DNA from 4 places in the Cupriavidus sp. CER-90 genome. Region 3 is predicted to be linked to each of the others. Evidence: predicted binding sites of a transcription regulator. Region 3 holds the regulator's gene; each other region holds the start of a gene.
The links. The regulator LexA, encoded in region 3, represses DNA repair genes until DNA is damaged. The targets are predictions, from matches to a motif close to ACTGTATNNNNATACAGT.

Region 1: a site for LexA is predicted at 4,847-4,864, ahead of recA (recombinase RecA). Genes of this name have one in related genera too.
Region 2: a site for LexA is predicted at 3,840-3,857, ahead of AC24R4_RS15330 (ATP-dependent helicase). Genes of this name have one in related genera too.
Region 4: a site for LexA is predicted at 2,387-2,404, ahead of dinB (DNA polymerase IV). Genes of this name have one in related genera too.

The regions. Positions count from the first base shown of each region.
Region 1 is NZ_JBYGYM010000002.1:787,150-794,852, forward strand. It holds gene sucD (succinate--CoA ligase subunit alpha) at 1-645, opposite strand, end outside; gene sucC (ADP-forming succinate--CoA ligase subunit beta) at 705-1,871, opposite strand; gene AC24R4_RS14130 (DUF2889 domain-containing protein) at 1,962-2,633, opposite strand; gene recX (recombination regulator RecX) at 3,037-3,504, opposite strand; gene recA (recombinase RecA) at 3,604-4,665, opposite strand; gene AC24R4_RS14145 (response regulator) at 4,947-5,636, shown strand; gene AC24R4_RS14150 (sensor histidine kinase) at 5,649-7,223, shown strand; gene AC24R4_RS14155 (DUF4212 domain-containing protein) at 7,220-7,600, shown strand.
Region 2 is NZ_JBYGYM010000002.1:1,035,254-1,042,956, forward strand. It holds gene AC24R4_RS15300 (YEATS-associated helix-containing protein) at 1-805, shown strand, start outside; gene AC24R4_RS15305 (hypothetical protein) at 878-1,003, opposite strand; gene AC24R4_RS15310 (LysE family transporter) at 1,087-1,740, opposite strand; gene AC24R4_RS15315 (hypothetical protein) at 1,813-2,403, opposite strand; gene AC24R4_RS15320 (thioredoxin fold domain-containing protein) at 2,590-3,084, shown strand; gene AC24R4_RS15325 (TlpA disulfide reductase family protein) at 3,214-3,750, shown strand; gene AC24R4_RS15330 (ATP-dependent helicase) at 3,901-6,009, shown strand; gene cmdF (tyrosine 2,3-aminomutase) at 6,017-7,621, opposite strand; gene AC24R4_RS15340 (sigma-54-dependent transcriptional regulator) at 7,689-7,703, opposite strand, start outside.
Region 3 is NZ_JBYGYM010000002.1:2,857,663-2,865,365, forward strand. It holds gene dusA (tRNA dihydrouridine(20/20a) synthase DusA) at 1-18, shown strand, start outside; gene AC24R4_RS23675 (hypothetical protein) at 841-1,101, shown strand; tRNA gene AC24R4_RS23680 (tRNA-His) at 1,227-1,302, shown strand; gene AC24R4_RS23685 (hypothetical protein) at 1,558-1,731, opposite strand; gene lexA (transcriptional repressor LexA) at 1,885-2,541, opposite strand; gene AC24R4_RS23695 (asparaginase) at 2,776-3,786, shown strand; gene rpsF (30S ribosomal protein S6) at 3,902-4,276, shown strand; gene priB (primosomal replication protein N) at 4,297-4,596, shown strand; gene rpsR (30S ribosomal protein S18) at 4,600-4,878, shown strand; gene rplI (50S ribosomal protein L9) at 4,909-5,361, shown strand; gene AC24R4_RS23720 (replicative DNA helicase) at 5,485-6,876, shown strand; gene AC24R4_RS23725 (DUF47 domain-containing protein) at 7,029-7,655, shown strand; gene AC24R4_RS23730 (inorganic phosphate transporter) at 7,669-7,703, shown strand, end outside.
Region 4 is NZ_JBYGYM010000002.1:1,373,843-1,381,545, forward strand. It holds gene AC24R4_RS16870 (MFS transporter) at 1-1,039, opposite strand, end outside; gene dinB (DNA polymerase IV) at 1,193-2,365, opposite strand; gene rarD (EamA family transporter RarD) at 2,482-3,387, opposite strand; gene AC24R4_RS16885 (TRAP transporter substrate-binding protein) at 3,525-4,664, opposite strand; gene AC24R4_RS16890 (carbohydrate porin) at 5,011-6,783, shown strand; gene AC24R4_RS16895 (aquaporin) at 6,767-7,540, opposite strand; gene AC24R4_RS16900 (DUF2272 domain-containing protein) at 7,669-7,703, opposite strand, start outside.

The DNA of each region.
Region 1 (7,703 bases), 2.1 Mb from region 3:
GATCTCACCAATCATGACCACGGCGTCCGTATCCGGATCGTCGTTGAACATCTTCATCACGTCGATGTGCTTCAGGCCGTTGATGGGGTCGCCACCAATGCCCACGGCCGACGACTGGCCCAGGCCCAGCGCGGTCAGCTGGCCCACGGCTTCGTACGTCAGCGTGCCCGAGCGCGACACCACGCCGATGCGGCCCTTCTTGTGGATGTGACCCGGCATGATGCCGATCTTGATCTCGTCCGGCGTGATCAGGCCCGGGCAGTTCGGTCCCAGCAGCAGCGTCTTCTTGTTCTGCTTGCGCATCTTGTCCTTGACTTCCATCATGTCGCGGACGGGGATGCCTTCGGTAATGCAGACCACCAGGTCCAGGTCGGCGTCAACGGCTTCCCAGATGGCGGCAGCTGCGCCTGCGGGCGGCACGTAGATCACCGACACGGTCGCGCCGGTCTGTGCCTTGGCGTCCTTCACGCTGGCGTAGATAGGAATGCCTTCGAAGTCTTCGCCGGCCTTCTTCGGGTTCACGCCGGCAACGAACGCGTTCTTGCCGTTGGCATAGTCGCGGCAGCCACGGGTGTGGAACTGGCCGGTCTTGCCGGTGATGCCCTGGGTGATGACCTTGGTGTCCTTGTTGATCAGAATGCTCATTTGCTAGTCCTTTTAGTCGCCCCCGCCCGGCTGCGGCCAGGCGGCAACGAAAGTTGTCCTTACTTGCCAGCGACAGCGGCCACGACCTTCTGGGCGGCTTCTTCCATCGTGTCGGCCGAAATGATCGGCAGACCCGACTCAGCCAGCATCTTGCGGCCCAGCTCTTCGTTCGTGCCCTTCATGCGGACGACCAGCGGCACGCCCAGCTGCACGGCCTTCGACGCGGTGATCACGCCTTCGGCGATCACGTCGCAGCGCATGATGCCGCCGAAGATGTTGACCAGGATGGCCTGCACGTTCGGGTTCTTCAGCATCAGCTTGAAGGCTTCGGTCACTTTCTCGGTCGTGGCGCCGCCGCCAACGTCCAGGAAGTTGGCCGGCTCGCCGCCGAACAGCTTGATGGTGTCCATCGTGGCCATGGCCAGACCGGCGCCGTTCACCAGGCAGCCGATGTTGCCGTCCAGCGAGATGTAGGCCAGGTCGAACTTCGAGGCTTCGATTTCGTTGGCGTCTTCCTCGTCCAGATCACGGTACGCGACGATTTCCGGGTGACGGAACAGTGCGTTCGAGTCGAAGTTGAACTTCGCGTCCAGGGCGATGACCTTGCCGTCGCCGGTCAGGATCAGCGGGTTGATTTCGGCCAGCGAAGCGTCGGTTTCCCAGAACGCCTTGTACAGGCCTTGCAGTGCCTGGCGAGCCTGGGCAATGCTGGCGTCGGGCACGCCGATCTTGCGGGCGATGTCGTCGGCGTCAGCGTCCTTCAGGCCTTCGGCCGGATCGACGATCAGCGTGTGGATCTTTTCCGGGGTGTGGGCAGCGACTTCCTCGATGTCCATGCCGCCTTCGCTCGATGCCATCAGGGCCACCTTCTGCGACACGCGGTCCACCACCAGCGACACGTACAGTTCCTTCTTGATGTCGGCGCCTTCTTCGATCAGCAGGCGGTTGACCTTCTTGCCTTCCGGGCCGGTCTGGTGCGTCACCAGCGTCATGCCGAGGATGTTGCTGGCGTAGGTCTTCACCTCGTCGATGCTCTTGGCCACCTTCACGCCGCCGCCCTTGCCGCGGCCGCCTGCGTGGATCTGTGCCTTGACAACCCACACCGGGCCGCCGAGCTGTTCAGCCGCCTTCAGGGCCTCTTCGACCGAGAAAGCCGGGATGCCGCGCGGAACCGGCACATTGTATTTGCGCAGGATTTCCTTGCCTTGATACTCATGGATATTCATGCGTGTTTCCTTTCGGGTAGGCGTAAAGGGATTGGAAAAATAGTTGGAGACGAAGGGCTTGCGCCTGTTTCCTTGGGCCGACCGTGACGGTCAGCCCGACGTACCGTTGGGCCGGTGGGCCAGGGTGTCTTCGCCACCTGATGCGGGGGCATCGGCGCGTGACGCGGTCTGGGGGGACGACGCCGCAGCGCCGGCTTTCGGTTTCGGCTGGTGACCATACCAGCGCGGGTAAAACTGGCGAACCACCTCGCCCTCGAAATGGAGCGCGTGGCATCCATGGAGCTGCATCGGCGGTTCGGGATTGGGGTCGTCGGCGCCGTCGCGAATCTTGAACACATCGCCCGCGAAGGCCTGGATGGCGGCGGTCGGCAGCACGCCGGCCAGTTCGGTGAGATGGGTGCAGCCGGCGACATGGCCCAGCCGGTCGCGCACGGCCTTGCGGAACCCCTTGGTCAGGTTCAGGCCGATCAACTGCCGGTAGGCCGGGCCGATCGTGTCGCAATGCGTCGGATAAGGCACCCAGTCCGAACACGCCTCGGCGTCCACGATATTCAGGCGCAGATCGACCGTCACGCGCAGCCACAGGTCGTGCAACGGCTGGCCTTCCGGGCGGATGCGGTTGCCGGCCAGCTCGATATCGCGCGGCTTCGTGTCGGTCAGGCGCGCCTCGATGTCCCACAGGCCGTCATCCCGCAAATACGCTTCGGCCGTGATGGCACGGCGATGACGCAAGGCACGGTTGACGGGCGGGGAAAGCGGCATGACTGCGGGGCTGAAGCGGCAGGCTGAACGTGGCGGAATTCGGAGGCAGTACTTGCGCGGGGTTCGCTACGGCAAACTTCGCGGCTTCTCTTCCGTCCGGACGGCCCGGCGCATGCCGGACGGCCGTCTGGGCCGGATAACCCATGGAGTTTAACATGCCGCGCTGCTTTGACCGGGAACATCCTGCGCGACAGTCTGTCTGGCCCCGATTGTTGCAACGACAATGGCGGCAAACCGGCCTCACACCTGGGTTTCCGGCCGCCGACACGGCCCACCGCTGCGTTGCATCAGTGGTACGACAACTTGCTTGACGGCCGCGCGAATACCCCTTATGCGTACGCAGGTATGCAGATGGCCACCCGGCGTAGGGTCCCGCCGTGGCTCGCCGTTGGTACTCGTGCTGCTACTCGCCCTCGTACCCGTCCTCGGCGCCCCGGATGATCTTGCCGATCACGCTCCGCGAGAATCCCCGGGCCATCATGAACCGGATCTGCTTGGCCCGCGCTTCGGGTGAATCAGGCGGCACACCAAATCGCTTGCGCCACACTTCGGCGGCCCGTTCCAACTCGGTATCGCGCAGCCGGTCCTGGAGTTCCCGCAGCTGGTCGTTGCCAAGCTGGTGGGTCTTCGCCTCCTGCATCACGCGCGCCGCGCCATACCGGCTGGCGCGCCGGTGGACCAGGCTATCGACGAATCGATCATTCGACAGCCAGTTTTCGCGCTCCAGCGCATCGAGCAAGGCCTCCACTTCTTCGGCCGATTCGGCATGGGGCGCCAGCTTGCGCGCCAGTTCGACGCGACTGTGCTCGCGGCGCGAGAGATAGCCAACGGCGCGGGCCTTGAGGGAAAGCGGGGGACGGGTTCCGGCCATCAGGAATCAGGAGAGCGTTGGGGGGCAAGGAGAGGGACGAAAAACAAAAAAGCCGCCGCACTGTCATGCGACGGCTTTCGTTGCCGGCAGGCGTCAACCTCAGTCTTCGATCTCGGCCGGCGCGCCCAGCGCGGTGTTCGTCGGGGCCACACCCAGCGCCGCACGCACCTTGTTTTCGATCTCGGCGGCGATGTCCGGATTCTCGCGCAGGTATTCACGCGCGTTGTCCTTGCCCTGGCCGATCTTGTCGCCGTTGTAGCTGTACCACGCGCCCGACTTTTCGACGATCTTGGCGTCCACGCCCAGGTCGATGATCTCGCCCTGGCGCGAGATCCCCTGGCCGTAGAGGATGTCGAAGAACGCCTCGCGGAACGGCGGCGAAACCTTGTTCTTGACCACCTTGACCTTGGTCTCGTTGCCGACCACTTCGTCGCCCTTCTTGATCGAGCCGATACGACGGATGTCCAGACGCACCGAGGCGTAGAACTTCAGCGCGTTACCGCCGGTCGTGGTTTCAGGCGACCCAAACATCACACCGATCTTCATGCGGATCTGGTTGATGAAGATCACCAGGCAGTTGGTGCGCTTGATGGTGCCGGTCAGCTTGCGCAGCGCCTGGCTCATCAGGCGGGCCTGCAGACCCGGCAGCGAATCGCCCATCTCGCCTTCGATTTCGGCCTTCGGCACCAGCGCGGCCACCGAGTCGATCACGATCAGGTCGATCGAGCCCGAGCGCACCAGCGCGTCGGTGATTTCCAGAGCCTGTTCGCCGGTGTCGGGCTGGGAGATGAGCAGGTTGCCCACGTCCACGCCCAGCTTGCCGGCGTACTGCACGTCCAGCGCGTGTTCCGCGTCGATGAACGCGCAGGTGCCGCCCAGCTTCTGCATTTCGGCGACGACCTGCAGCGTCAGCGTGGTCTTGCCCGACGATTCCGGACCATAGATCTCGACCACGCGGCCGCGCGGCAGGCCGCCGACGCCCAGCGCGATGTCCAGGCCCAGCGACCCGGTGGACACCACCTGGATATCCTGTTCGACGTCGCCATCGCCCAGGCGCATGATCGAGCCCTTGCCGAACTGCTTTTCGATCTGGGAGAGCGCGGCGGCAAGCGCCTTCTGCTTCTCAGCACTTACGCCGGCGCCGGCCTTCTTGTCGTCCATGGTCGTCCTTCAGTCAATGGGTGGTCAATTGGTGTATAAATAGGCCGCATGCGGCGTGGCGCCTGCTTTTTAAGCCTTTTCCGATGGATTTCGGGCGGCTTTCGAAGGCTTTTGGCGCCTGGACTCGCCAGTCCCGGCCCTGCGCAGTCCCTTCCGGGACGACTCGCGCGGAATGTCGGGTACTGTATAAAAAAACAGTATGCTTGGCAAGCCCCACCGGCACCGCAAACCGGCGGCCGGCGATGCCGGCGCAAAAAAGGTGACAAGGGTGGAGACAAACCATGCGGATTCTGATCGCCGAAGATGACGACGTGCTGGCAGACGGCCTGACACGGTCGTTGCGCCATTCCGGCTATGCCGTCGATCACGTCGCCAATGGCGTGGAAGCCGACTCGGCCCTTTCCACGCAGAGTTTCGACCTGCTGATCCTGGACCTTGGCCTGCCCCGCATGCCCGGGCTGGAAGTGCTCAAGCGGCTGCGTGCGCGCGGCGCGATGCTGCCGGTGATGATCCTGACTGCGGCCGACGGCGTGGACGAGCGCGTCAAGGGGCTGGACCTGGGCGCCGACGACTACATGGCCAAGCCCTTTGCGCTGTCCGAGCTCGAGGCACGCGTGCGTGCGCTGGTGCGGCGCGGCGCCGGCGGGGGCGCCACGCTGATGCGCCACGGCCCGCTGGCCTTCGACCAGGTCGGCCGCATCGCCTTCCTGAACGACCAGATGCTGGACCTGTCGGCGCGCGAGATCGGCCTGCTCGAAATCCTGCTCACGCGCAGCGGCCGGCTGGTGTCGAAGGAACAGCTCGTCGACCACCTGTGCGAATGGGGCGAGGAAGTCAGCAACAACGCCATCGAAGTCTACGTGCACCGCCTGCGCAAGAAAATCGAGGTGGGCGGCATCCGCATTGCCACCGTGCGCGGCCTGGGCTACTGCCTGGAGAAATTCCAGCCGGCCATGGCCACCCACGGCTGACGCAAACCGCCCATGAGCCTGCTGCGCCTGCCCTGGCGACGCCATCCCGCCGCAGGCGCCGCCCCGCTGCCCGAGGCCGCGCGCCCCACGCTGGCCGACGCCGCCGCAGAGGATTCGGCGCTGGCGGACGCCCTGCCCCATCTCGAGGAAACCTCGGCCCATCCCGCCCCGCGATCGCTGTTCGGCGAGATCCTGGACTGGATGCTGGCGCCGCTGCTGCTGCTCTGGCCGATGAGCATCGCGGTCACCTACCTGGTGGCCAAGTCGATCGCCAATGGGCCGTTCGACCGGGCGCTGGAGGCCAGCGCCATCGTGCTGTCGCAGCAGGTGCGCGAGGTAAACGGTCGCGTGACGCTGCAGCTGCCGCTGTCGGCGCGCGAGATCCTGCGCGCCGACGAGACCGACAACATCTATTACCAGGTGGTGGGCAAGCGCGGCGAGTACGTGGCCGGCGACCACGACCTGCCGCTGCCGTCCGAAGAGGAACAGGGCCATGCCGGACTGGTGTCGATGCGCGACGACCGCGTGGCCGGTAACGATGTGCGCGTGGCTTATACCTATGTCGATCTGAAAAACGTCGGCGGCAACCAGCCGGTGCTGGTGCAGGTGGCCGAGACACTGGACAAGCGTGCCCGGCTGGCCAACGAGATCATCAAGGGCGTGATCCTGCCGCAGTTCGTGATCCTGCCGCTGGCCGTGGTGCTGGTGTGGTTCGGGCTCACGCGCGGGCTGGCGCCGCTGACGGCCATCCAGCAGCGCATCCGCTCGCGCAACCCTGGCGATACGAGCCCGATCGACGAACGCGCGGCGCCGCAGGAAATCACGCCGCTGGTGGCATCGTTCAACGACCTGCTGGCCCAGCTGGACCAGTCCGTGCAGACACAGAAGCGTTTCATTGCCGATGCCGCGCACCAGATGAAGACCCCGCTGGCGGGCCTGCGCATGCAGGCCGAACTGGCGCAGCGCGAGCAGTCGCCCGAGGAACTGCGGCGGTCGCTGGCGCAGATCGCCGGCAGTTCGGAGCGCACGGCGCACCTGGTGACGCAGCTGCTGTCGCTGGCGCGCATGGAAAACCTGGCCGGCGCCGGCGGCATGGCGCCGCTGGACCTTGCCGCACTGGCTCGCGACGTGGTCAAGGACTGGCTGCCGCAGGCATGGGCGCGCAACATCGACCTGGGGCTGGAAGCCGACGATCACCCCGTCATGATCACCGGCAACCGCCTGATGCTGACCGAAATGCTCAACAACCTCGTGGACAACGCCATCCGCTACACGCCGGCCGGCGGCCATGCCACCGTGCGCGTGGCCAGCGACGCCTTCGAGCCGTTCGCGTACCTGGACGTGGAAGACACCGGGCCGGGCATCGCGCCTGCCGAGCGCGAACGGGTGATGGAACGCTTCTACCGGGTGCTGGGCACCAACACCGAGGGCAGCGGGCTGGGGCTGGCCATCGTGCGCGAGATCGTGCAGCAGCATGGCGGCGAAGTCGCCATCGACGACAACGTGTACCAGGCATCCCCGCGGCTGGCCGGCGCGCGCCTGCGCATCACGCTGCGCCGGCTCGCCCCCGACGAGAATCCGGCATGAGCAGGAAAACGCCCCGCGACCGGATGACGCCGCTCGAACGGCGCGCCTGGCACCACAACGTGCGATGGATCGTGGGGCTGCTGGCGGCCTGGTTCCTGATCACGTTCGGCGTGAGCTGGTTCGCGCGCGAACTGCGCTTCGACTTCATGGGCTGGCCCTTTTCGTTCTGGATGGCCGCGCAGGGATCGCTGATTCTTTACGTGCTGATGGCCGCGCTGTACGCCTGGCGCATGAATCGCGCCGACGACGAGATGCACGCCCGCGAGCACGAACTGGCCCGCACGGACACCGGCATCGACGCCGGCACCGACGCCCATCCGGCGCCCCCCGCCGAACCTGACGCCGCCGGCGGCAAACCCCGCCACGCCTCCTTCTAAGGGTTTCCTCTCGGGCCGCGCCCTTTGCTGCGGCGCAAGACGGCGCCGCGGCGCGGCAGCGGGCGCCCGGCGCCCGGAATGCCTCGCAATGCAGCACGCGCCG
Region 2 (7,703 bases), 1.8 Mb from region 3:
TTCCGAATTCTGGTGGTGGATCGTGTTCGCGACGATCCTGCTGTCCGGTATTGGCGGTGGCATCGCGCGGTTCATGCAATGGCGCACCAGAACCCGGGAGCCCGGCTGGATTGCCAGCGCCGTCGTGGGAGTTGCCGCAGCATTCCTGGTGCCGATGTTCCTGAATTCGATTTCAAGCGCCTTGATCGCCCAATCCAGGGAACACCCGGAAAAGCTCTTCGTACTGATTGGCTTTTGCATTGCTGCAGCGTACTTCGCTCAGCAATTCATCGATTCGGTCGGCCGCAGGGCCCTGAGGATATCGCAAGAGGCAAAAGCCATTGCAGAGACGGCAGAACGCACGGCACGAAGTGCAACAGATCATGCGCATCGCGCGAACAATCGTGCAGTTGCCATGTGGAAAGTCATGCAGCTGGTCGACAACGACCAGTATGCAGACGCACTTGCCGCAGCAGACCGCGTTTTGACGACAGACCCGGACCATGCGGGCTGCCTGGCATGGCGTGCCTACTGTCTGAAGCGTCTTGGTCGGGCTGCCGAAGCAGTAGCCGCCATCGACCGCGCGCTGGCGCTGGAAGGCAGCGAGGTGTTTAGCTGGCTCTTCAACGCCGCGTGCTATCGCGCGCTAATCGATACACCATTTATCCAGATCAAACCCCTGCTGTTGCGAGCGTGGCACTGTGCCACGGCAAGTCAGCGCGACTGGCTTGTCGCCGCGCTCACGTCCGAGGACGATCTCGAGCGCGTGCGTCAGGATCCGGAATTCTCAGCCCTTGTCTCAATATTCAAAAGGAATGCCACATGAGCGACACCCCTCCGACCCATTAAGCATGACGTATCCCCAGACAAAAGGCCCGCATCGCGGGCCTTCGTCATGTCACACCGGCGGTTCCAGCGGCGGCGGGGGCGGTTCCTCGATGGGCGGCTGGTCCGCCGGGAAGCCGGGCGGAGGCGGCTCGTCGGGAGGGGGTTCGCGGTGGGCAGTCAGGGGGACATCGTGCATCGGGGGCTCCAGGTACGCCGGGTCACTCCCCATTGAAGCAAACGCTGCCGCACTACGCCAGCCATTCGGCCGCCGGCGTGGCTTCAGGTGTGATGCCGGCGCACAAAGAACAGCGCGGTGCCCACGGCCACCAGCACGCCGCCGAAGAAGCGGTTCTGCCAGCGCACGGCGCGGGCGTTGCGGAACAGGCCCTGCATGCGCGACGCCAGCAGCGCGTAGCCGTGCATCACGATCAGGTCCACAAAGCACATCGTGGCGGCCAGGATGGCCAGCTGCACGCCCAGCGGATGGCCCGGGTCGATGAACTGCGGCAGTACCGCCACCATGAAAATGATGCCCTTCGGATTGGTGACATTGGTCAGCAGGCCCGTGGCAAAGCGGCGCCGACGGCTCATGACCGCGGTGCGTACTACGCCGCCCTCACCGTTGGCGCCTTCCTCCGGGGTGGTCTCCACTTTGGATCGCCATTGCTGGACGCCCAGGTAGATCAGGTACATCGCGCCAATCGTCTTGACGACCAGGAAGGCTTCCTCGGACGCCAGCAGCAGCGCGCCAAGGCCACCGCCGGCCACCAGCAGGATGATGACCAGGCCGGTCTGCAGGCCCAGGATCGTCGTCGACGTCTTCTTCAGGCCATACGACAGGCCATGGCTCATCGACAATACCGCGCCCGATCCTGGCGAAACGGCGATCACCCAGCACGCGGCAAAATAAGCCAGCCACACTTCCCAACGCATCCCTGCACTCCTGAAGGTAACAACGGTTAACGGCTAAAAGCGGTTCAATCGGATCAGGCGGTCGAGTCTGCCTCAGAACGGGTGGAATCCGGTCAGGAACTGTTCGACCTGCTCGGCCTGGCGCGTATCGCGGGCGGCATCGCCCGCTTCCAGCACCACGGCCTGGTAGACGCGGGCGCCCGACGCCACCAGCCGCGCGGTCAGGCGGCGCGGCGCCTTGTCCTGTGGCGATACGCCGGCCACCGACACTTCCACGCCGGCGAGCGACACGGGCGGCTGGGCCGCCGACATCACCGTGACGGGGTGCGCCTGGGCCGGTGCCCCGGGGTGCGCACCCAGGTTAGCCACCAGTCCCGCCTGCATGGCGTCCATGGCTTCGCGGCGCATGGCGGCATCGTCGCTGGGCAAGGTCACCACGCCCACCGCGAATAGCGTGCCCTCGATATTGGCGGCATCCATGGTCATCGGCAGCTTGTGGCCGGCAATCGATACATCGCGCGCGGCGCTGGTCGGCTTGGCCGGATACATGGCGGTGTACTTGCCGTCGTTCGAGACGATGGTCCGCCAGTCATAGCGCGGCGAGCAGCCGGCCAGCGCCAGCCACAGCAGGGCGAGCAGCGGCAGCCGGCAATGACCGGGGCGAAACAGGCCGGGACGGGACAAGCTGGACGAACCGGGCGGACGGGGGCGGAGCGTGGATGGGGGCATCGGCATGGGCGGCGCATTCGTGCGCAAGCCGGTATTATCCGGGAAGCCGCCCGCCCGCGCATGTCCGACCCGTGGCTTTCATCCCATCGTCCCTTGCCGACCACCCAGGCGCCGGCCGGCCCGTTTTCCCGTGAGGTGACCATGCCCTTCCGTTCCCTGCCCCGCCTTGCCGCACCGTGGCTGGCCAGCCTGGCCGCCGTGGCCGGCTTCAGCGCCGTGGCCGGCACCGTGCACCTGCCTCCGGTGACCGATATTGGCGCCCAGTCGGCCGCAGCCGCCAGGCAAGGCGAGCCGCTGGTGGTACTGGTCAGCCTGCCCGGCTGTACCTATTGCGAGACGGTGCGCCGCAACTATCTGGGCCCGCAGGTGGCGGCCGGGGACATTGCCGCGCGGGAAATCGACATGACGGCCGATACGCCGATCCGTGACGTCGATGGCACCATGACCACCGCCAAACGCTGGGCGCAGGCCCACAACATCTCGGTCGCCCCGACCGTGATGTTCCTGGACCCGCACGGCCGCAACCTGGCCAAGCCGCTGCGCGGCATGCAGCCCGATTTCTATGGTGCCTATCTGGAGCAGGCCATCGACGAGGCCCGTGCCAAGGTGGCCGCCCGGCCCGGCGCGCCGCAGTAGCGCCGGCACACGCTTCCCGATTGCGGCCAATTGCCGCAGCGCTGGCGGGCTTGACCGTCCACGATGCCGGCTTCCACGCCCGGCAGTAGAATAGCCGCTGTCCGATGGCTGTCCCGGTACCGTTATCCCATGTCCAATACTGCTGCTTCCGCCACTTCCCCGCGCAAACGCTGGCCGCTCGCCGTCGCGGTCGTGATCGTCGCCCTGCTCGGCGTCTTTGGCTATCGCGCCATGTCGCCAGCCAGCAAGGTGCCCGATGCCACGTTCACGCTGCTGTCGGGCCAGAAAGTCAGCACGGCCGATCTGAAGGGCAAGGTCTACCTGGTCAACTTCTGGGCCACCAGCTGCGCCACCTGCGTCAAGGAAATGCCGCAGATGATCGACACCTACAAGCAGTTCAAGGACAAGGGCCTGGAATTCGTGGCCGTGGCCATGAACTATGACCCGCCGATGTACGTGGCCAACTACGCCAAGACGCGCGAACTGCCGTTCAAGGTGGCCATGGATTCGGACGGCTCGGCGGCCAAGGCCTTTGGCGACGTCCAGCTCACGCCCACCACGTTCGTGGTCGACAAGAACGGCAAGATCCTGAAACGCTACGTGGGCGAGCCCGAGTGGGATGCGCTGCACAAGCTGCTGGACGGTGCGCTGGCCAGCGCCGCCTGATTGCCTTCCGTCCCGGTCGAAAAGGTGCCCATGCGGCACCTTTTTTGTTGCCCGCACGCCGCGCAGGCACGTGCGGCTTGCCAGTCGAAGCTGTATGGATATACAGTGGGCGCCAGATTTTTCTCAATCCTCCCCTCTGCCCTTCCCGCTGTGCTACCGGATCTCGCCCCTGAAGCCGACGTGCCCGCCGACCTCTCCCCCGAGACAGGCGACGCGGCTGCCTACCTGTCCAAGCTCAATCCGGAGCAGCGCGCCGCCGTGGAATATGCCGGCGAGGCGCCGCTGCTGATCATTGCCGGCGCGGGCTCGGGCAAGACCAATACGCTGGCGCACCGCGTCGCGCACCTGGTAGTGGGGGGCGCCGACCCGCGGCGCATCCTGCTGCTGACGTTTTCGCGCCGAGCGGCGTCCGAGATGGGCCGCCGCGTGGAGCGCATTGTCGATCAGGCACTGGGCATCCAGTCCGGCGCAGGGCGTGCGGCGCTGCAGTGGTCGGGCACCTTCCACGCCATCGGCGCCCGGCTGCTGCGCGAATACGCCGAGACGCTTGGCCTGGCGCCGAGCTTCACGATCAGCGACCGCGGCGATTCGGCCGACCTGATGCACGTGGTGCGCCACGACCTGGGGCTGTCCGAGCAGGCGTCGCGCTTTCCGCGCAAGGAAACCTGCCTGGCCATCTATTCGCGCGTGGTCAACACCCAGCTGCCGATCGAGATGGTGCTCAAGACCCAGTTTCCGCGCTACGCGATGTGGGCCGACGCGCTCAGGACGCTGTTCGCCGGCTATGTCGAGGCCAAGCAGAAGCAGCAGGTGCTGGATTACGACGACCTGCTGCTCTACTGGGCGCAGGCCATGACCGAGCCCGCGCTGGCGCAGGACATGGGCGCGCGCTTCGACCACGTGCTGGTCGACGAGTACCAGGACACCAACGCGCTGCAGGCGTCGATCCTGCTGGCGCTGAAGCCGCAGGGCCGCGGCCTGACCGTGGTGGGGGACGACGCGCAGTCGATCTACGCCTTCCGGGGCGCCACCGTGCGCAACATCCTCGATTTCCCGACGCAGTTCACGCCGGCGGCCGAACAGGTCACGCTGTCGCAGAACTACCGTTCCACGCAGCCGATCCTGCAAGCCGCCAACGCAGTGATCGGCCTGGCGGCCGAACGCTTCACCAAGGACCTCTGGTCGCTGCGCGAGTCGGCTGAAAAGCCCGGCGTGGTGGTGGTCAACGACGAAGCCGACCAGGCGCGTTTTGTGGTCGAGCAGGTGCTGGCGCGGCGCGAATCGGGCCTGGCGCTGATGCAGCAGGCGGTGCTGTTCCGCGCGGCCGACCACAGTGCGCAGGTCGAAATCGAACTGGCCCGGCGCAATATCCCGTTCGTGAAGTTCGGCGGCCTGAAATTTCTGGAATCGACGCACGTCAAGGACGTGATGGCCGTGGTGCGCTGGCTGGAAAACCCGCGCGACCGCATGGCCGGCTTCCGCACGCTGCAGCTGCTGCCCGGTATCGGGCCAAAGACCGCCGCGCGCGTGCTCGAAGGGCTGGAAGCGGCCACCGAGCCGCTGGTGGCGCTGGAGGCCTTCGAGGCCCCGCCCGCTGCCGCGCCCGCGTGGGACGACCTGCTGACGCTGGCCCGCACGCTGATGGCGCCCACGTCGCCGTGGCCGTCGGAGTTCGAGCAGGTGGTGGCGTGGTACGCGCCGCATCTGGAGCGCATGCACGACGATGCCGCCGCGCGCCAGGCCGACCTGCAGCAGATCGAGCGCATCGCGGCCACCTATGCGTCGCGCGAGCGCTTTCTGACCGAACTGACGCTGGACCCGCCCAGCGCGTCCAGTGACGAATCGGGCGTGCCGTCGCGTGACGAGGACTACCTGATCCTGTCCACCATCCATTCGGCCAAGGGCCAGGAATGGAAGGCCGTGTACGTGCTCAACGCCGTGGACGGCTGCATGCCGTCCGACCTGGCCACCGGCACCACCGAGGAAATCGAGGAAGAACGCCGCCTGCTGTACGTGGCCATGACGCGCGCGCGCGACCACCTCGACGTGATCGTCCCGCAGCGGTTCTACGTGCACAACCAGGTGGGTTTTGGCGACCGCCACGTCTACGCGTCGCGCACGCGCTTCCTGCCGAACCGCGTGATGCCGAATTTCTACAGCCGGTCGTGGCCGCCCCCGCCGATGCCGGGCGAAGGGCAGGACAAGGCGTCCTTGCCGCAGGTCGATCTGGCATCCCGCATGCGCAACATGTGGAAATAGGCGGCCATCAGGCCAGCGCCACCCCCGCCTGGCGCACTACCTCCACCAGCGCCCCGTCGCGCAGCAGCGCGGCCACGCGTTCGATCTCGTCGGTCATGTAGCGGTCCGTGTCCAGGAACGGCACGTGTTCGCGCACGAAGGCGAAGACGGCGCGGCCGGCTGGCGACAGGTGCTCGACCGCGCCGGCCAGTTCCGCCGCCTGGCACGCGGCCAGCAGCTCCAGCGCCAGGATGTACTGGTTGTTGTCGAGGATACGGCGCGCGTTGCGGGCCGAGATCAGCCCCATGCTGACCACGTCCTGGTTGTCGCCGTTCGACGGCACGCTCTGGATGCTGGCCGGGCTGCAGATCGTGCGGTTCTCGGCCACCAGCGCCGTGGCCGGGTACTGGGCGCCGGCAAAGCCGCACGACAGGCCTTCGTTGGCGGCGGCCAGGAAGGCCGGCAGGCGATTGTTCAGGTGCGGGCTCAGCAGGCGGTTCAGACGGCGTTCGGCCATCACGCCCAGTTGCGTGGCGGCGATGGCCAGGAAGTCCATCGCGAAGGCCACCTGCTGGCCGTGGAAATTGCCGCCGTGGAACAGCGCGTCATCGTCAAAGAACAGCGGGTTGTCGTTCGACGAATTGAGTTCGCGCGTCACCACGTTGGCGCAGTGATCCAGCGTATCGCGCACGGCACCGAGCACCTGGGGGATGCAGCGCAGCGTGTAGGCCTTCTGGATGAACACGCCCGTGCCGGTGTTCTTTTCGTCGCCGGCGCGATGCTTCATCTCCGCGCTGAGCGTGTCGTGCCCGGCCAGCCGCGTCGAGCCGGCCAGCAGCGCGCGCAGGTTGGCGGCGGAGCTGACCTGGCCCGGGTGTGGCTTGGCGATGTCGTGGCCGTGCGCCATGAACGCATCGGCCGATGCCGACAGCCCTTCCAGCGCCAGCGCCGCAATCGCTTCGGCCTGCCGGACCTGCGCGCGCAGCGTCTCCAGCAGCAGGCACGACACCCCGGTCATGGCGGAAGTGCCATTGATCAGCGCCAGCCCTTCCTTGTACGCCAGCGTGATCGGGGCAATGCCGTGCTGTCGCAGCACGTCGGCAGTGGGCGCCGTGCCGCCATCGGCGGTCAGCACCTTGCCTTCGCCAATCAGCGTGATGGCCACGTGCGACAGCGGCGCAAGGTCGCCGCTGGCACCGAGCGATCCCACCTGCGGCACGGCCGGCGTGATGCCGGCGGCCAGGTATTTGAGCAGTTGCTCGATCACAACCGGGCGCACCGCCGAATAGCCGCGCGACAGCGCGTTGGCCCGTGCCACCATCATGGCCCGCACTTCATCGCGCGAGAACAGCGGCCCCACGCCGGCGCAGTGGCTGCGCAGCAGGTTTTCCTGCAGCGCGCGGCCGTGCTCGATATCGACCCAGTTGTGGACCAGTTCGCCAAACCCGGTGGACACGCCGTAGATCGGCACATTGGTGGCCGCCACTTGCTCGAAGCGGGCCCGGGCGTCGCGCACCTTGTCGAGCACGTCGGCAGGAACTTGCGCGGTCAACTTGCCGTGGGCGATGGCGGCGACGGCTTCGGGGCGGAGCTGGTAGCCGTCGATGGCGGCTTGGGATGCGGTGTGGGTCATGGGGCGTGCGGTAGGGATTCAAGGCCGGGCGAGAGTGTACCGCGCCCGATTCGCCCTGCCGCAGCCGTTACAGTCCGTAGCG
Region 3 (7,703 bases):
CTGCTGGAGGCGGCCTGAGCGACCCCCGAACGTGACGATCGTATGCGGGGCGGACTGGAGGAAAAACTCTAATTTCGAACGATCGTGCTATGCAGTTGCCGCAAATGTATGCCCCAAGGGCGTTTGCGGCGGTTGATGTGACTGGAAACCCGCGTGGGCAAAGGGATTCCCCTAATTCGCCAGTCCTGCGGCATGTTCTTACACTGTGCCTGCCCTCGAATACAGGGCTTTCTTCAACTGATTTTTGAGCCCGCCGTGTGCGGGCTTTTTTTCTGCCCCGTCTCGTTGTTACCACAGCAACCGTGGGTTTGCCCGGATGGTGCGCCGTGCGTTCGGGGTCTACATTGAATGTGCCTTCAGGGCATTGAGATCGCTAATTTAAGAGTCCGCTTGCGAGCGGGCTCTTTTTTTTCGTGGGTCACGCCATGCACGAATCGCGCATAAAACCAGGGCGTACCTGAACACCAAAAAAAAGCAGGCGATGCTCGTCGGGAGTGATCGCCTGTCGGGAATGTCGAGGGGGTCAATGTCCCTCGGGGAAGAGTATCCAACAGCATTATTTGCGACAGAACCCTGCCGTGGTGGGGCAAGACCTCCGCTTTTGAGGGGCAGGCCGATACGTCAAGCGCTGGCTATTGTTAAGACATACCTTGTTGAGCGGCGCGTAGGTCATGTTACGATGCGCCTGAAAAATGCCGCGACATAAGCCGGCATGGCATGGGAGTCGTGTCTTCACGGATGCGGCGCCAAGTGGGGGAAAAGCAGGTGGGCTGGCCGGTTCGAGCGGTGCGACGGGGATGTCGAAACCAGTGAAACGGAAGCGAGCCCTGAGGAAATGAAATGGAAGCGGAAGAACCATTCGGTGAAGTCTTCGAGGACTACCGGGTGATCTGGGTAGCCGAGCAACTGCAGGACGGCAAATGGACGGCGCGCTATTGCTGGCACCCAGGCACATCGATCGACGCCGGCAAGGCGTTGCAGCGCGATGTCCTCAATGGCAAGTCGAAACGCTTGCTTGGACTTTTTCCGAGCGAGGCAGAGACCATCGCCGCCATCAAGGAAGCCGTGCTGCTGGAAGCAAAGTGGGTGGGCCCCCGATGAAGTCCGGAAGCCATCCGCCAGCGAATCCGAAATTTTTTTGTGCGGAATACTAGCCATCAGCAGAGAATGCTTGTATAGTCTTGTTCTTCGCTGATCGACACAACGGTCAACGAAAAATCTCTACGGTGGCTGTAGCTCAGTTGGTAGAGTCCAGGATTGTGATTCCTGTCGTCGTGGGTTCGAGTCCCATCAGCCACCCCAAAGAATTCCCTTACGAAACAGCCGCTTACTCAAGTGGCTGTTTTGCTTTGCACGCATCCCTTCCCATCATTCCTTCCGCCTGGTGCAACCGGCGCCTGATGGCATCACGGTTGCGATCGCATACGCCAAGGCGAAGCCCGTCGATGGGCGAAAAAAAACCGGACGTTGGCGAGTTCGACAAGGTCCGGTTCTGCGCATGACGCGAATGCGCAGTGATGCAGTTGCGCGCTGATCCGCGGGGCAGGCGGCCAGATTTCAGTCGAGCAGTTTCGTGGTCGGTTCTGCCAGTTCCAGCATGCGGCAGATGGCTGCCATGTTGCCGACCATCGTGCGACGTTGCGCGCCCTGGTAGACGCGGACGCCCTTGATTTGCCGGAACGGGACCGGCTTGACCGGGCGGCGGGAAGCGATGGGATTCGATTGCAGCATGGCAACACCTCGTAATTTGCGACAGCAGTGGTCCGCGCCCGTCGTCCAGCAAGGACGGGGCGGCATGGGCAAAGCAAAGCGGGTGACCAGGGCAGACGGCCGTGCTGCCTAAGTCTCGGGAGCCGGAGTCGCTGTCAGGCGCCTCCGATCACGCTAGAAGCCTGATGATCGGATCAGGCCGACAGCGATACCTTCAAGGGAGAACTCGTCGCGCCCCGAATGGAGCACGATGTTCTGGAAATCCGGGTTTTCTGCGATCAGTTCGATCGTGTCGCCGCGTTTCTTGAGGCGCTTGACCGTGACGTCCTCGCCCAGGCGGGCCACGACGATCTTGCCGTTGGCTGCCTCGCTGGCTTTTTTCACGGCCAGCAGGTCGCCATCCAGAATGCCGGCGTCGCGCATGCTCAGGCCGCGCACGCGCAGCAGGTAGTCCGGACGCTCGTCGAAGACCGATGCATCCACCTGGTACTGACGGTCGATATGTTCTGCGGCAAGAATCGGGCTGCCCGCTGCGACGCGACCGACCAGCGGCAGCGTCAACTGCAGCACGCCTGCCATTGGCAGCGAGAACTGGTCGGAACGTTCCGAATCGCTGCGTGCCACCTTGAGCCGGATGCCGCGCGATGCGCCGGGGGTCAGTTCGATGACGCCCTTGCGTGCCAGCGCCCGCAGATGTTCCTCGGCCGAATTGGGCGAGGAAAAACCAAACTCGGCGGCGATCTCTGCGCGCGTGGGCGGGAAGCCCGTGTTGCGGATCGTGTCGCGGATCAGATCGAAAATCTGCTGCTGCCGGGGTGTCAGGGTCGCCATGGTTCGCCGGTCTCTCGTGCCGAAGCACTGTATGTTTAAACAGTATGCTGTGATTTTATACAGTATCGTGTGAAGTGCAAGCACAATTTGCGCAGTGGGCTCTACATGGGCGACGGCGGCACCGGTGGCTTCGCGGGTTTGCCAAGGGGGCGCCGGGGCGGGGCGGCAGTTACAATCGTCGGCCAGATCCCGGGCCGCGCCCGCCCGGCCAGACCCCTCAGCCAGCCTATTTACATGTCAGCGTCTTCCTCATCGTTGCCCCGTGTCGTCGTGCTTGCCACCGGCGGCACCATTGCCGGATCGTCCGGCGACCCCGCCAGCAGTGCCCAGTACCAGGCGGCTACCGTGCCGGTGTCGCAACTGGTCCAGGCCGTGCCCGCGCTGGCCGATGTGGCGCGCGTGGAGGCCGAGCAGGTCGCGCAGGTCGACAGCAAGGACATGACGTTCGGTCTCTGGCAGCAGCTGGCGGCGCGGGTGGCGTACTGGTCCGGCCAGCCGGATGTGGCCGGCATCGTGATCACGCACGGCACCGATACGCTTGAAGAAACAGCGATGTTCTTGCACCTGACGCAGCCGTGTTCCGTGCCGGTGGTCATCACTGCGGCGATGCGCCCGGCAACGTCGCTGTCGGCGGACGGCCCGCTGAACCTGCTCGATGCCGTGCGTGTCGCGGCCCATCCGGGCGCGCGGGGCCTGGGCGTGCTGGTGGTGCTGAACCAGCAGATCCACGCCGGGCGCGATGTGACCAAGGCGCATACGTCCGCCGTCGATGCCTTTGTCTCGCCGAATGCCGGTCCGGTCGGCTACGTGCAGGACGCCTATATTCGATTCACGCGTGCGCCGGCCAGGCGGGAGGCGCCGTGCTTGCCGGTGCCGTCGGCCTGGCCGATGGTGGAAATCGTGGTCAGCCATGCCCAGCCGGGCAGGGTGGCCGTCGATGCACTGGTGTCGGCCGGTGTGAAGGGGCTGGTCGTGGCCGCCACCGGCAATGGCTCGGTCCACGAAACCCTGCTGGCGGCGCTGGCCGACGCGGCGGCGGCCGGCGTGGCAGTGGTGCGCAGTTCACGTACTGGCGCCGGCCATGTGTCGATTCCGGCGCGCCCGGCGGCGGGGGCTGGCCTGTTTGCCTCGGCGGCCGACCTCAATCCTTACAAGGCGCGCGTGCTGCTGCTGGTGGCGCTGGCAGCCGACCCCGCGCTCGGCGTCGATGCCGGGCGTCTGCAGTCGCTTTTTGCCGCCTGCTGAGCCACCTGCGCCGCGTGCCTTGCGGATTCCCGGGTCTCCGGGCTATACTCGCGGGCTATTCAACCTTGCCGCACCGGACGTGACGCCCGGGTGGCTCATCCCAAAAGGAGCGTCAATGCGTCATTACGAAATCGTATTTATCGTCCATCCGGACCAAAGCGAACAAGTGCCGGCGATGATCGAGCGTTACAAGCAGCTCGTCACGTCGCAAAATGGCCAGATCCATCGCGTGGAAGACTGGGGTCGTCGTCAGATGGCCTACATGATCCAGAAGCTGGCCAAGGCTCACTACGTTTGCCTGAACATCGAATGCGGCAAGGACACGCTGGCTGAACTCGAGCACGCGTTCAAGTTCAATGACGCCGTGCTGCGTCACCTGATCGTCCAGACCAAGAAGGCTGAAACCGCGCCGTCGCCGATGATGAAGGAAGTGCAGCGCGAAGAAGCCCGCAAGGCCGCGCAAACGACCACGGAAGGCCAGGCCGCCTGAGTGCGGACTGCTGTGTCGCGGTGAACCAGCTTCGGCTGACCGCCACGCTCGCCGAGCGAGATACGCTGCGCTATACGCCGGCCGGCATCCCTGTCGTCAACTGCATCCTGCAGCATGCCGGCGAGGTGATGGAGGCGGAAACGCCCCGGCAGGTGGAATTTGCAGTGGTGGCCATGGGCATCGGCCCGATTGGCCAGCGGCTCGAGCGCATGCCGCTCGGCACGCTGCTCGACTGCGAAGGCTTTCTGGCCCGCAAGCACCGCAACAGCAAGACACTGGTCTTTCACATCACTCGATGTAAAGCATTCGAAAAGGATTGAATCATGGCATTCGTCAAACGTGACAACAAGAACAAGAAGCGCTTCCAGCAACAGAACCCGCTGTTCAAGCGCAAGCGCTTCTGCCGCTTCACCGTGGCTGGCGTCGAACAGATCGACTACAAGGATCTGGACACGCTGAAGGACTTCATCGGCGACAACGGCAAGATCACGCCGGCTCGTCTGACCGGTACCAAGGCGCACTATCAGCGTCAGCTGGATACGGCCATCAAGCGCGCCCGCTTCCTGGCGCTGATGCCGTACACCGACCTGCACAAGAACTGATAGTCCCGGGACCGCAAGGAGAAATACACGATGCAAGTCATTCTGCTGGAAAAAGTCATCAACCTGGGCAACCTGGGCGACATCGTTCGCGTGAAGGACGGTTACGCACGTAACTTCCTGATCCCGACCAAGCGCGCTCGCCGTGCTACGCAAACCGCCATCGCCGAATTCGAAGTGAAGCGCGCCGAGCTGGAAAAGGCCGCCGCCGCCAAGCTGGCTGCTTCGCAAGCCGAAGGCGAGAAGCTGAACGGTCTGACCGTCCAGATCACGCAGAAGTCGGGCGTGGACGGCCGTCTGTTCGGTTCGGTGACCAACGCCGACATCGCCCAAGCCCTGGAAGGCCAAGGCTTCAAGGTCGAGAAGTCGCAAGTGCGCCTGCCGAACGGCCCGCTGAAGATGGTTGGCGACTACGCCGTTGGCGTGTCGCTGCACACCGACGTGCTGGTCGACATCACCGTTTCGGTGCTGGGCGAGCACGTCTAAGCTGTACGCGTCCACGATGTGCCGGTCCGGACCGGCGCGTCGGATGCACAAAAAAGGCAGGGGCCACGCTCCTGCCTTTTTTTGTTTTTTGCGTGGCGCCCGGCGCCGTTATAATTCCCTCCCATGAACGCGCCCGCCGCAGATCCCCAACTCGACAACCTCAAGGTTCCTCCGCACTCGATCGAGGCCGAACAATCGGTGCTTGGCGGGTTGCTGCTGGATAACGCCGCCTGGGACCGCATCGCCGACTTCCTGTCCGAAGCCGATTTCTATCGGTTTGACCATCGGGTGATCTTCCAGAGCATCGCCCGCCTGATCTCCGCCACCAAGCCGGCGGACGTGATCACGGTCTTCGAAATGCTTCAGGTGGCCGGCAAGGCCGAGGAAGTGGGCGGGCTGGCCTATCTGAATTCGCTGGCGCAGAATACGCCGAGCGCAGCCAATATCCGTCGCTACGCCGAGATCGTTCGCGAACGCTCGGTGCTGCGCAAGCTCGTGACGGTGGCCGACGACATCGCTTCCGCGGCTTTCGCGCCCAAGGGGCGCGAGGTGCGCGAACTGCTCGACGAGGCCGAATCCAAGGTTTTTGCGATTGCGGAAGAAGGCTCGCGTGGCCAGAAGGGCTTCCAGGAGATCCAGCCGCTGCTGACGCAGGTGGTGGAGCGGATCGACGAGCTCTATCACCGCGACAGCACCACGGACGTGACCGGCGTGCCGACCGGCTTCATCGACCTGGACCGCATGACCAGCGGCATGCAGCCGGGCGACCTGATTATCGTGGCCGGTCGCCCCTCGATGGGTAAAACCGCGTTTTCGCTGAATATTGGCGAGCATGTGGCGGTAGAGCAGGGCTTGCCCGTGGCCGTGTTCTCGATGGAAATGGCAGGCGTGCAGCTGGCCATGCGTATGCTGGGCTCGGTGGGTCGCCTGGACCAGCATCGCCTGCGTACCGGCCGCCTGCTGGACGAGGACTGGCCGCGGCTGACGCACTCGATCCAGCGCATGAACGATGCGCAGCTGTTCATCGACGAGACGCCGGCGCTGAATCCAATGGAATTGCGGGCCCGCTCGCGCCGGCTGGCGCGTCAGTGCGGCCAGCTGGGCCTGATCATCATCGATTACCTGCAGCTGATGTCGGGATCGGGTGGCGGGGAAAACCGCGCCACGGAAATTTCCGAAATTTCTCGGTCGTTGAAGGGGCTGGCCAAGGAGCTCAACTGCCCGGTCATCGCGCTGTCGCAGCTGAACCGAAGCCTGGAGCAACGTCCGAACAAGCGCCCCGTCATGTCCGACCTGCGCGAATCGGGCGCCATCGAACAGGATGCCGACGTGATTCTGTTCATCTATCGCGACGAGGTCTACAACCCTGACTCGCAGGACAAGGGGACTTCCGAAATTATCATCGGCAAGCAGCGTAACGGGCCGATCGGCACCGTTAGGCTCACGTTCCTGGGTCAATTCACGAAGTTCGACAACTTCAGCGGCGGCCCGGCGTTCTTCGACAACGACACCTGATTCTCAGGGGGTTACACCGCTGGACGGTGCAACCCTGTAAAATATTGCGCTTTGATGACAGCCGCCCACGAGGCGGCTGTCGTGCGATTGCTCTGCCTCCCATTTGCAACACACAACCGAGCGTGCCGTGAGGTACGCCACAAGGACATTTCATGTTCGGCCGTTTCATGCCCACCGAGGGCAAGTTCTTCGAATACTTCAACCAGCACGCCGATTGCGCCGTTACCGCCGCGCACGAGCTGGAAGCGTTGGTCAATGACCTGCCCAACGCCGAAGGCCATGCCCGACGCGTGCAGGCTACCGAAAAGAAGGCAGACCGTATCACGCACGACACGATCGACCTGCTGCACAAGACCTTCATCACGCCGCTGGACCGTGACGAGATCCACAAGCTCATCACGACCATGGATGACATCCTGGACCTGATGGAGGACGTGGCCGAGACGATCTCGCTGTACGACGTCACGCACCTGACCGACGAAGCCCGCCGGCTGGCCACGATCTGCGTGCAGTGCTGCGAAGCCGTCAAGATCGCCGTGGGACTGCTCGAAGACATGGGCAACGCCAGCACGATCCTGAAGACGGCCCAGCAGATCGACCAGCTCGAATCGGAAGCCGACCGCGTCATGCGCTCGGCCATGTCGAAGCTGTTCCGCGACGAGACCGACGTCAAGCGTCTGATCAAGCTGAAGGCGATCTACGAGCAGCTGGAGTCCATCACCGACAAGTGCGAGGACGTGGCGAACATCATCGAAGGCATCGTCCTGGAAAACGCCTGAGGCTCCCACTGGCATGCAAACAGTACAAATGAGCTTGTGGGTCATCGG
Region 4 (7,703 bases), 1.5 Mb from region 3:
TGAGGCGGCTGCGGTGTTCGTCGGACAGCGAGAAGATTGCGCGCTGGCCGATCACCAGATTGGTCGACACCGCGAAGTCGAGCAGCACGGCAGCCACCGTCAGCGACAGCAACGACAGCAGCGATCCCTCCGTACCCACCCGGCTCAGCAGGAACGATGCCGCGCCCAGCACCAGTGCCAGCGCGGTCATCTGCCGGCTGTGGCCACGGTCGGCGTAGCGGCCCGCCATCGGCGCGGCAATGGCACCGGCCACACCGACCAGCGCGAAGATCGCGATACCGGTCTGCGACAGATGGAACGCGGGCCCGGCCAGGTACAGCGGCGTGGTGGTCCAGAACAGGCTGAAGACGCCGAACATGGCGGCCTGGTACGCGGCCCGGCGGCGCAGGATCGGCTGGGTACGCAACAGATGGCTCATCGAGCCAAGCATCTGGATGTAGTTGACGCCCGGCGCCGGCCGGCGCTGCGGCAGCTTGCGCGCCAGCACGATGCCGAGCAGCACCATCGCCACGGCCGACGCCGCGAAGATCGCGTGCCAGCCGAACAGGTCTGACACCAGGCTCGACACCGGACGCGCCAGCATGATGCCCATCAGCAGTCCGCTGGTGACATTGCCGACCGCACGGCCGCGCGCATGCTCGGGGGCCAGGTGCGCCGCGAACGGCACCAGCACCTGCACCGCCACCGAGCACAGTCCAATCGCGCAGCCCGCCACCAGGAACACGCTGGCATGCGTGGCCAGCGCCGCCGCCAGCAGGGCCGCCGCGCAGCCGCCCACCAGCGTCAGCACGAGCTTGCGGTTTTCGACGATATCGCCCAGCGGCACCAGCAGCAGCAGGCCCACGCAGTAGCCGATCTGGATCAGCGTGACGATCAGGCCGGCAATTTCCGGCGACAGCTGCAGCGCGCGTGCAATCGGCCCGACCAGCGGCTGGGCGTAGTACAGGTTGGCGACGATCATGCCGCAGGCCACGGCCAGCAGGGGCGTGATCCAGGCGGCCGGGGCGGCGGTACGTTGGGCGGGAGCGGCGGTTGTCATGGGGCGCGCGTGGGCGGAGGGTGGGGCGTGGCGCTCTCGAGCTCTCGATGGGGCGCCCGTCGAAGCCGCCGATTCTACCGGGAGATAGATAGGGCCGTATGACGTGGGGGTTTTTGGCCTCGGGTCGGCCCGATTCGCCCGGCGGAAGGCCGTTCAGCCTTCCGCCTCGTCGTCGAAGCGGAATTCCTCCTGCACCGGCGCGGGATCGTCGCCTTGCTCGGCCGCCGGGAGCAGGGCGCTGACGCGCACGCCCAGCAGCCGGATACGCCGCTCCAGCGGGATCCGCTTCAGGCACTCGGTGGCACCGCGCCGGATCATCGCGCCATCGGCGGTATGGGCCGTCATGGTCAGGTCGCGGGTCACGGTGTGGAAATCGTCAAAGCGCAGTTTGATGCCCACCGTGCGGCCCACGTATCCCTTGCGGCGCAGGTCGTCGGCCACGCGCATGCACAGCCGGGTGAACTGCTCCGACAGCACGGGGCGATCGGTACGCGGGTGCAGGTCGCGCTCGAACGTGGTTTCGCGGCTCATCGACTTGGGCTCGGAACTGACCACCACCTGGCGGTCGTCGCGGCCATGGGCCACTTCCACCAGCCAGCCCGCGTAATTGCGGCCGAAGTGGGCCTGCAGCAGCGCCAGGTCGGCCTCGGCCAGGTCTCCCACGGTGTCGATGCCGATGGCCTGCAGCTTCTCCGCGGCCTTGGGGCCGATGCCGTTGACCTTGCGCGCCGGCAGCGGCCAGATGCGCGTGGGAATATCGGCCGGGGTCAGGATGGTCAGCCCGTCCGGCTTGTCCAGTTCGGACCCGATCTTGGCCAGGAGCTTGTTGGGGGCCACGCAGATCGAACACGTCAGGCCTGTCGCTTCATGGACAGCCGCCTTGATGCGGGCGGCTACCTCGTGCGCCTCGCCCTCTATATCACTCAAATCGATATATATCTCGTCGATCCCGCGATCTTCTATTTGTCCGGTGAATGTTCGGACGGCTGCCTTGAAGAGTCCCGAGTAGCGGCGGTAGGCGTCGAAGTCAGTCGGCAGCAGGATCGCGTCGGGCGCCAGCTTGGCGGCCTTCATCATGCCCATGGCCGAGAACACGCCAAGGGCGCGGGCCTCGTAGGTGGACGTGGTGACCACGCCACGCCCCACATAGTCACGCAGCCGGGCGTAGCGGCGCGAGCCGTCGGGGAGTACCTCGGGCACCGCATTGCGGCCGCCGCCGATCACGACAGCCTGGCCACGCAGGTCCGGATAGCGCAGCAGTTCCACCGAAGCGTAGAACGCGTCCATGTCGAGATGGGCAATGCGCCGGGGAGCGTTCGGGGGCATGAGCGTGGAGAGGCGATCGATACTGTATATCCGTACAGTATAGTGTGGCGACGTTGTTTCCGGAATAGCGCGCGGTTGCCACGTATATTCACATCACGGATAGAAGTGGCTATTTTTTAAGCCAGTTCATTTTTCGCACGGATGGATCGCTTCGCATTCAGACGCGTGACCAGCAAACCCTCGGCCGCGTAGATTGCCAGCGAGATCCAGATCAGGGCATAGCCGATCTGCTTCTGTGCCGGAAACGGCTCGTGGTAGAGCCAGATGCCAAGTACCAGCTGAATGGTCGGCCCCGCGTATTGCAGCAGGCCGAGCAGCGACAGCGGGATACGGCGCGCGCCGGCGGCAAAGAACAGCAGCGGCACCGCCGTGAGCGGGCCGGCCAGCAGCAACAGTATCTGCGTACCCGTGCCTGCGCTGCGCGTGGTGTCGTGGCCGGTCAGCAGCAGGAAGCCCAGCGCCGCGGCGGCCAGCGGAAACAGGATCAGCGTTTCCAGCGACAGGCCTTCGAGCGCCCCCAGCGCGCCGGTCTTGCGCAGCAGACCATAGCCGCCAAACGACGCCGCCAGGCCCAGCGCAATCCACGGCAGTTGTCCGGCCGACCACGTGAGCCAGAGCACACCGGCCGCCGCGATGGCGATCGACAGCCACTGGCCCGGGCGCAGCCGCTCGTGCAGCAGCAACACCCCCAGCAGCACACTGAATAGTGGATTGATGAAATAGCCCAGGCTGGCATCGACCACGCGATCGGCCGACACCGCCCAGATATAGAGGAACCAGTTGCAGCACAGCAGCCCCGCGCTGGCCGCGAAGTTCAGGATCAGGCGCGGATTGGCCGCCACGTCGCGCAGCCAGCCGAAATGACGGCGCCACAACAGTATGGCCCCCAGGAATACCAGCGACCACACCATGCGGTGCAGCAGGATTTCCAGCGGCGCCACGCCGTGCAGGGACTTGATATAGAGGGGCAGCAGGCCCCAGATGATGTACGCCAGCAAGGCGTAGAAGATGCCGAGTTGCATGGGAATGTTCCCGGTAGAGTCCGGTTGTGGGGCGGATTCTACCGGGGTGTGGGCAGGCGCGTGGCGCCATGAAAAAACCCGGCCGGAGCCGGGCTTGTCGTGAGCGAAATGGCCGAATGGCCAAATCATCGGTTCGCTTACAGCTTGCGCGCGTAGCTGAACTGCGCGAACGCCTGCTCGGCCACGTTGAACCAGGCGGCCTCGTTGTTGCGGAACACGCGCCAGTCGTCGTAGATCTTCTTGAACGACGGGTTCTTGGCGCTTTCGTCGGCGTACGCTTCCTGTGTGGCCTTGAAGCAGGCTTCCATGATCTCCTTCGAGAACGGACGCAGCTTCACGCCGCTTTCCAGCAGGCGGGCCAGCGCCTGCGGGTTCACGGTGTCGTACTTGGCCATCATGTTGGTGTGCGCCTCGATGGTGGCCGTTTCCAGCGCGCGCTTGTAGAGCGCCGGCAGCTTGTCGTACTCGGGCTGCGATGCGTAGAACGACAGCTGCGCGCTGCCTTCCCACCAGCCCGGGTAGTAGTAGTACGGCGCCACCTTGTAGAAGCCGAGCTTTTCGTCGTCGTACGGACCCACCCATTCGGCCGCGTCGATCGTCCCCTTTTCCAGCGCCGGGTAGATGTCACCGCCGGCAATCTGCTGCGGCACCACGCCCAGGCGTGCCAGCACCACGCCGGCAAAGCCGGCCACGCGGTACTTCAGGCCCTGCAGGTCGGCCACGGTCTTGATTTCCTTGCGGAACCAGCCGCCCATCTGGGCGCAGGTGTTGCCGCCCATGAAGTTGACGACGTTGTATTCCTTGAAGAATTCGCGCATCAGCTTCATGCCGTTGCCCTGCATCATCCAGGCGTTCTGCTGGCGCGCGGTCAGGCCGAACGGGATGGTCGTGTCGAAGCACAGCGTCGGGTTCTTGCCGAAGTAGTAGTAGCCGGCCGTGTGGCCGATCTGCACGGTCTGGTTCTGCACGGCGTCCAGCACCTGCAGCCCCGGCACGATTTCACCGGCGGCGAACACCTTGATGTTGAACTTGCCGTCGGTCAGTTCCTTTACGCGCTGGCTCAGCAGTTCGGCCGCGCCATAGATGGTGTCGAGCGATTTCGGGAAGCTGGACGCCAGGCGCCATTCCACCGCCGGGTTGCTGCCGACCACGGCGGGCGCGCCCGGCGCGCTGGCCGATGCGGCCGGGGCCGCGGGCTTTTCTTCCTTGCCGCAGGCGGCAAGTGCACCCGTGGCGGCTACGGCCGAAGCCTTCAACAGGAAGGAACGACGTTCCATGGACATCTCCTCTTTTATAGATATATAGGCGTGACTGCCTTGCACCCGTTATGCGTTGCCCGGAAGACAGGTCGGACGATTATAGCGGTGGCGTTTTCAGCACGGATGCCCTCGGGGATGGGGGTTTTCGCTAGGAATTCGGCACTTCCGCAACGGTTTTGCCATGCCGCCCGGGCATGCTTCGATGCGGTGCATTTCGCGTTCCGCAATGTGGGAATCCGGACGCATTTCCAACGCTTTGTGACGCGATCGCGGGATTTTGTAACCCGGCTTGCGGTCAAAAAGTTCGCCTGTTAAAAACTGAGCCCTCCCTCCGGAGTTCTTCCACGCCGGCCCTGTTGTGTCCATGCTGCAATCCGTACTGCCTCCCGCCCGCCCATTTGCCCGTCGCCGCCTGACTTTTGTCGTCCTGGCCGCCTGGGGGCTCAGCGCGTGCGCGCAACCAGGCACTTCGGTAGCGCCGCCGCCGATGATCGCGGAGAGCACGACCCAGCTGGTGACCTCCGCCGTGGCGGCCGGGGCCGTGCCTGCCGCCCCACCTGTCGCCGTACCTGCCGCCCAACCTGCCAGCGTACCGGCGACCGTACCCGCCGCTGCGTCCGCCGATCCACTGGCGGATCTGATCCAGTCGGCCAATGCTGTCGAGGGTGCCGATGCTGCAAACGACCGGGCTGCCGCACCTGCCAGTACGGCACTGGCGGCCCAGGGTGGCGAAACGCCTGCGGCCGCCGAGGGCACCGCCACGGTTGCCCAGGCGCCAGCCAACGAGAATCCGGACTTCGTGGGTCCGCCCGATTCGCTGGCCCCGCCGCCCCCGCCGCCACCGCCGGTGGTGCTGTTCCCGCATCGGCTCGGCGAATTCCCGGCACTGCCACAGGACGGATCGCCAACACCAACGCGGCATTCGGAAAACGCCGATGTTGCATCGGAAACCCCATCCGACGCGCCGCCAGTGCTGCGTTCGCAACTTCCCGCCGACGACCCGGCCGGGGATTCGGTCTGGCGCCTGGGCTACAGCGGCCGCGCAGCGGTGGAAGACCGCTCCGGCACGCAGCGCGCGTGTCCCGGTGGCGGCACGCCCTCGGCAGGGTTTGGCCAAGGCCTGGCCTGCACCAGTTCGGGCGAGGTCAAGATCCGCGAATCGGTGGCGGATATCGGCGGCGGCGCACAGGTGCAGCTGGTCGCCCAGGCCAAGGGGACCAACGCCACATCGGTCAACGGCAATGCGGCCGCGGTCGATCCGTACGCGCTGGTGCCGAACTTCTATACCTCGGTCAGCGGCCTGTCGGGGCTGACCGTGCTCGACGGCGCCAGTGTCTGGGCAGGGCGTCGCGACAGCAATCCGTTCCTGATGTCGTCGGGACTGTTGCCGCCGAACTCGCCATCGATGCGTTTTGGCATCGACAACGCCAAACTGGGCGAATTCGGCGTGAGTTATCAATACACCGCGCGTAACGACCTAAATGGCGCCAAGCTTCCCAGCTATCACTCGGTGCTCTCGACCCCGATCGACACCAATGACAAGGGTTCGGTACGGGTCGGCTTTACGCGGGTAGAGCCGCTCTCGCAAATCGAAGACACCGGCAGCGCATGGTGGGCATCGGCCATGCACGAGCAGAAGGGCGTGCTGTATGGCACCAACCGGCTGGGCTTCCAGTACGGGCAGGGGTCGCGCACGGCCATGACCGGCTATTCGGGCATGGGCAACGCGCTGTCGCGGGTACGGGTGTCGGAATCGATGGAGTGGAAAGGCCGCTCGGGCCTGGCCGGCTCGGTGGAATCGAGCCTGCAGCTGGATCGGTCGGGCATCGGCACGTTGCAGTGGGCCGCCACCCGCGTGCGGCCGGCCTTTGTGGCCAACGACCAGTTCAAGCTGAGCTTCGAGGTGGCGCACGACCAGATCTCGTCGGGGTTTGGCGTGGGTGGCCAGCGCACCGCGTTCACGGTGGCCCCCACGATGACGCTGGGCAAGGCCACCGGCAATGCCAACCTGCGCGCGTTCTATACGTACAGCCGTGCCAGCGACGTGGACGGCATTACCTTCGCGGCCCCGGCCGACGCCTGGGCTTCGCAGACCAGCGGCTCGATCTTCGGCGTGCAGCTCAATCGGCGCTGGTAAGCCCCGGATGGCCCTTCCACCGACGCCTGGACAGGACGCCCGGCGCCGTCGTCACCGGCGGACAAAGCCAGTGGAACAATAGCGTTGCATTCATCGCACCAAATATCTGAGCCAGAATGAACGCGGGAATATCCATCATGCGAATACCCGTGAACGTATTGGTCAGCGCGCAGGCCAGTGTCAGGGCCGGGTTTGCGAACGACGTCGAGGACGTGAACCAGTAGCCGGCCGTGATATAGCCCGCCACGACAAACGGCACCAGGCCTGGCCGCGACCGCCCGGTGGCCATGGCCAGCCCGATCAGCCCGAACGACGCCAGGCATTCGCTCCACCACATCGGCGCCCCGGTGCGCGCCTGCGTCGACAACGACAGCGCGGGCAGGCCGAACATCGCATGCGCGGCCATCACGCCCAGTACGGCACCCATCAGTTGCACCCCCACATAGCCGGCGGCTTCGCGCGGCGACAGCCGTCCCTGGATCAGGTTCGACAGGCTGACCGCCGGGTTGAAGTGGCCGCCGGACACCGGCCCCAGCGACACCAGCAGCGCCACCAGGCCGGCCCCGGTGGCCAGCGCGTTGCAGAGCAGGGCCAGCGCGGTATCGCCGGCGGCCAGGCGTTCCGCGCGGATACCCGAGCCTACGACGATGGCCACCAGCAGGGCCGTACCCAGTGCTTCGGCCACCAGGCGGCGCGCGAGATCGGGCGGGGAATGGGGGACGGGCGAAGAAGTAGAAGGAGGCGCTGCGGCGGACATGCGAAAGATCGTCGAAATACGATCGCGCAGTGTTTCGCGGCGGGGGACGGCCCGTCAATGCAACGGGGCGATGTTGAGAAACTACCGCCGGTACCGAATCGGCCTGGCGGCGGCAGTGATGACTGCGTTCACTGCAGGTCGTTACGCAGGATCAGCAGCCACG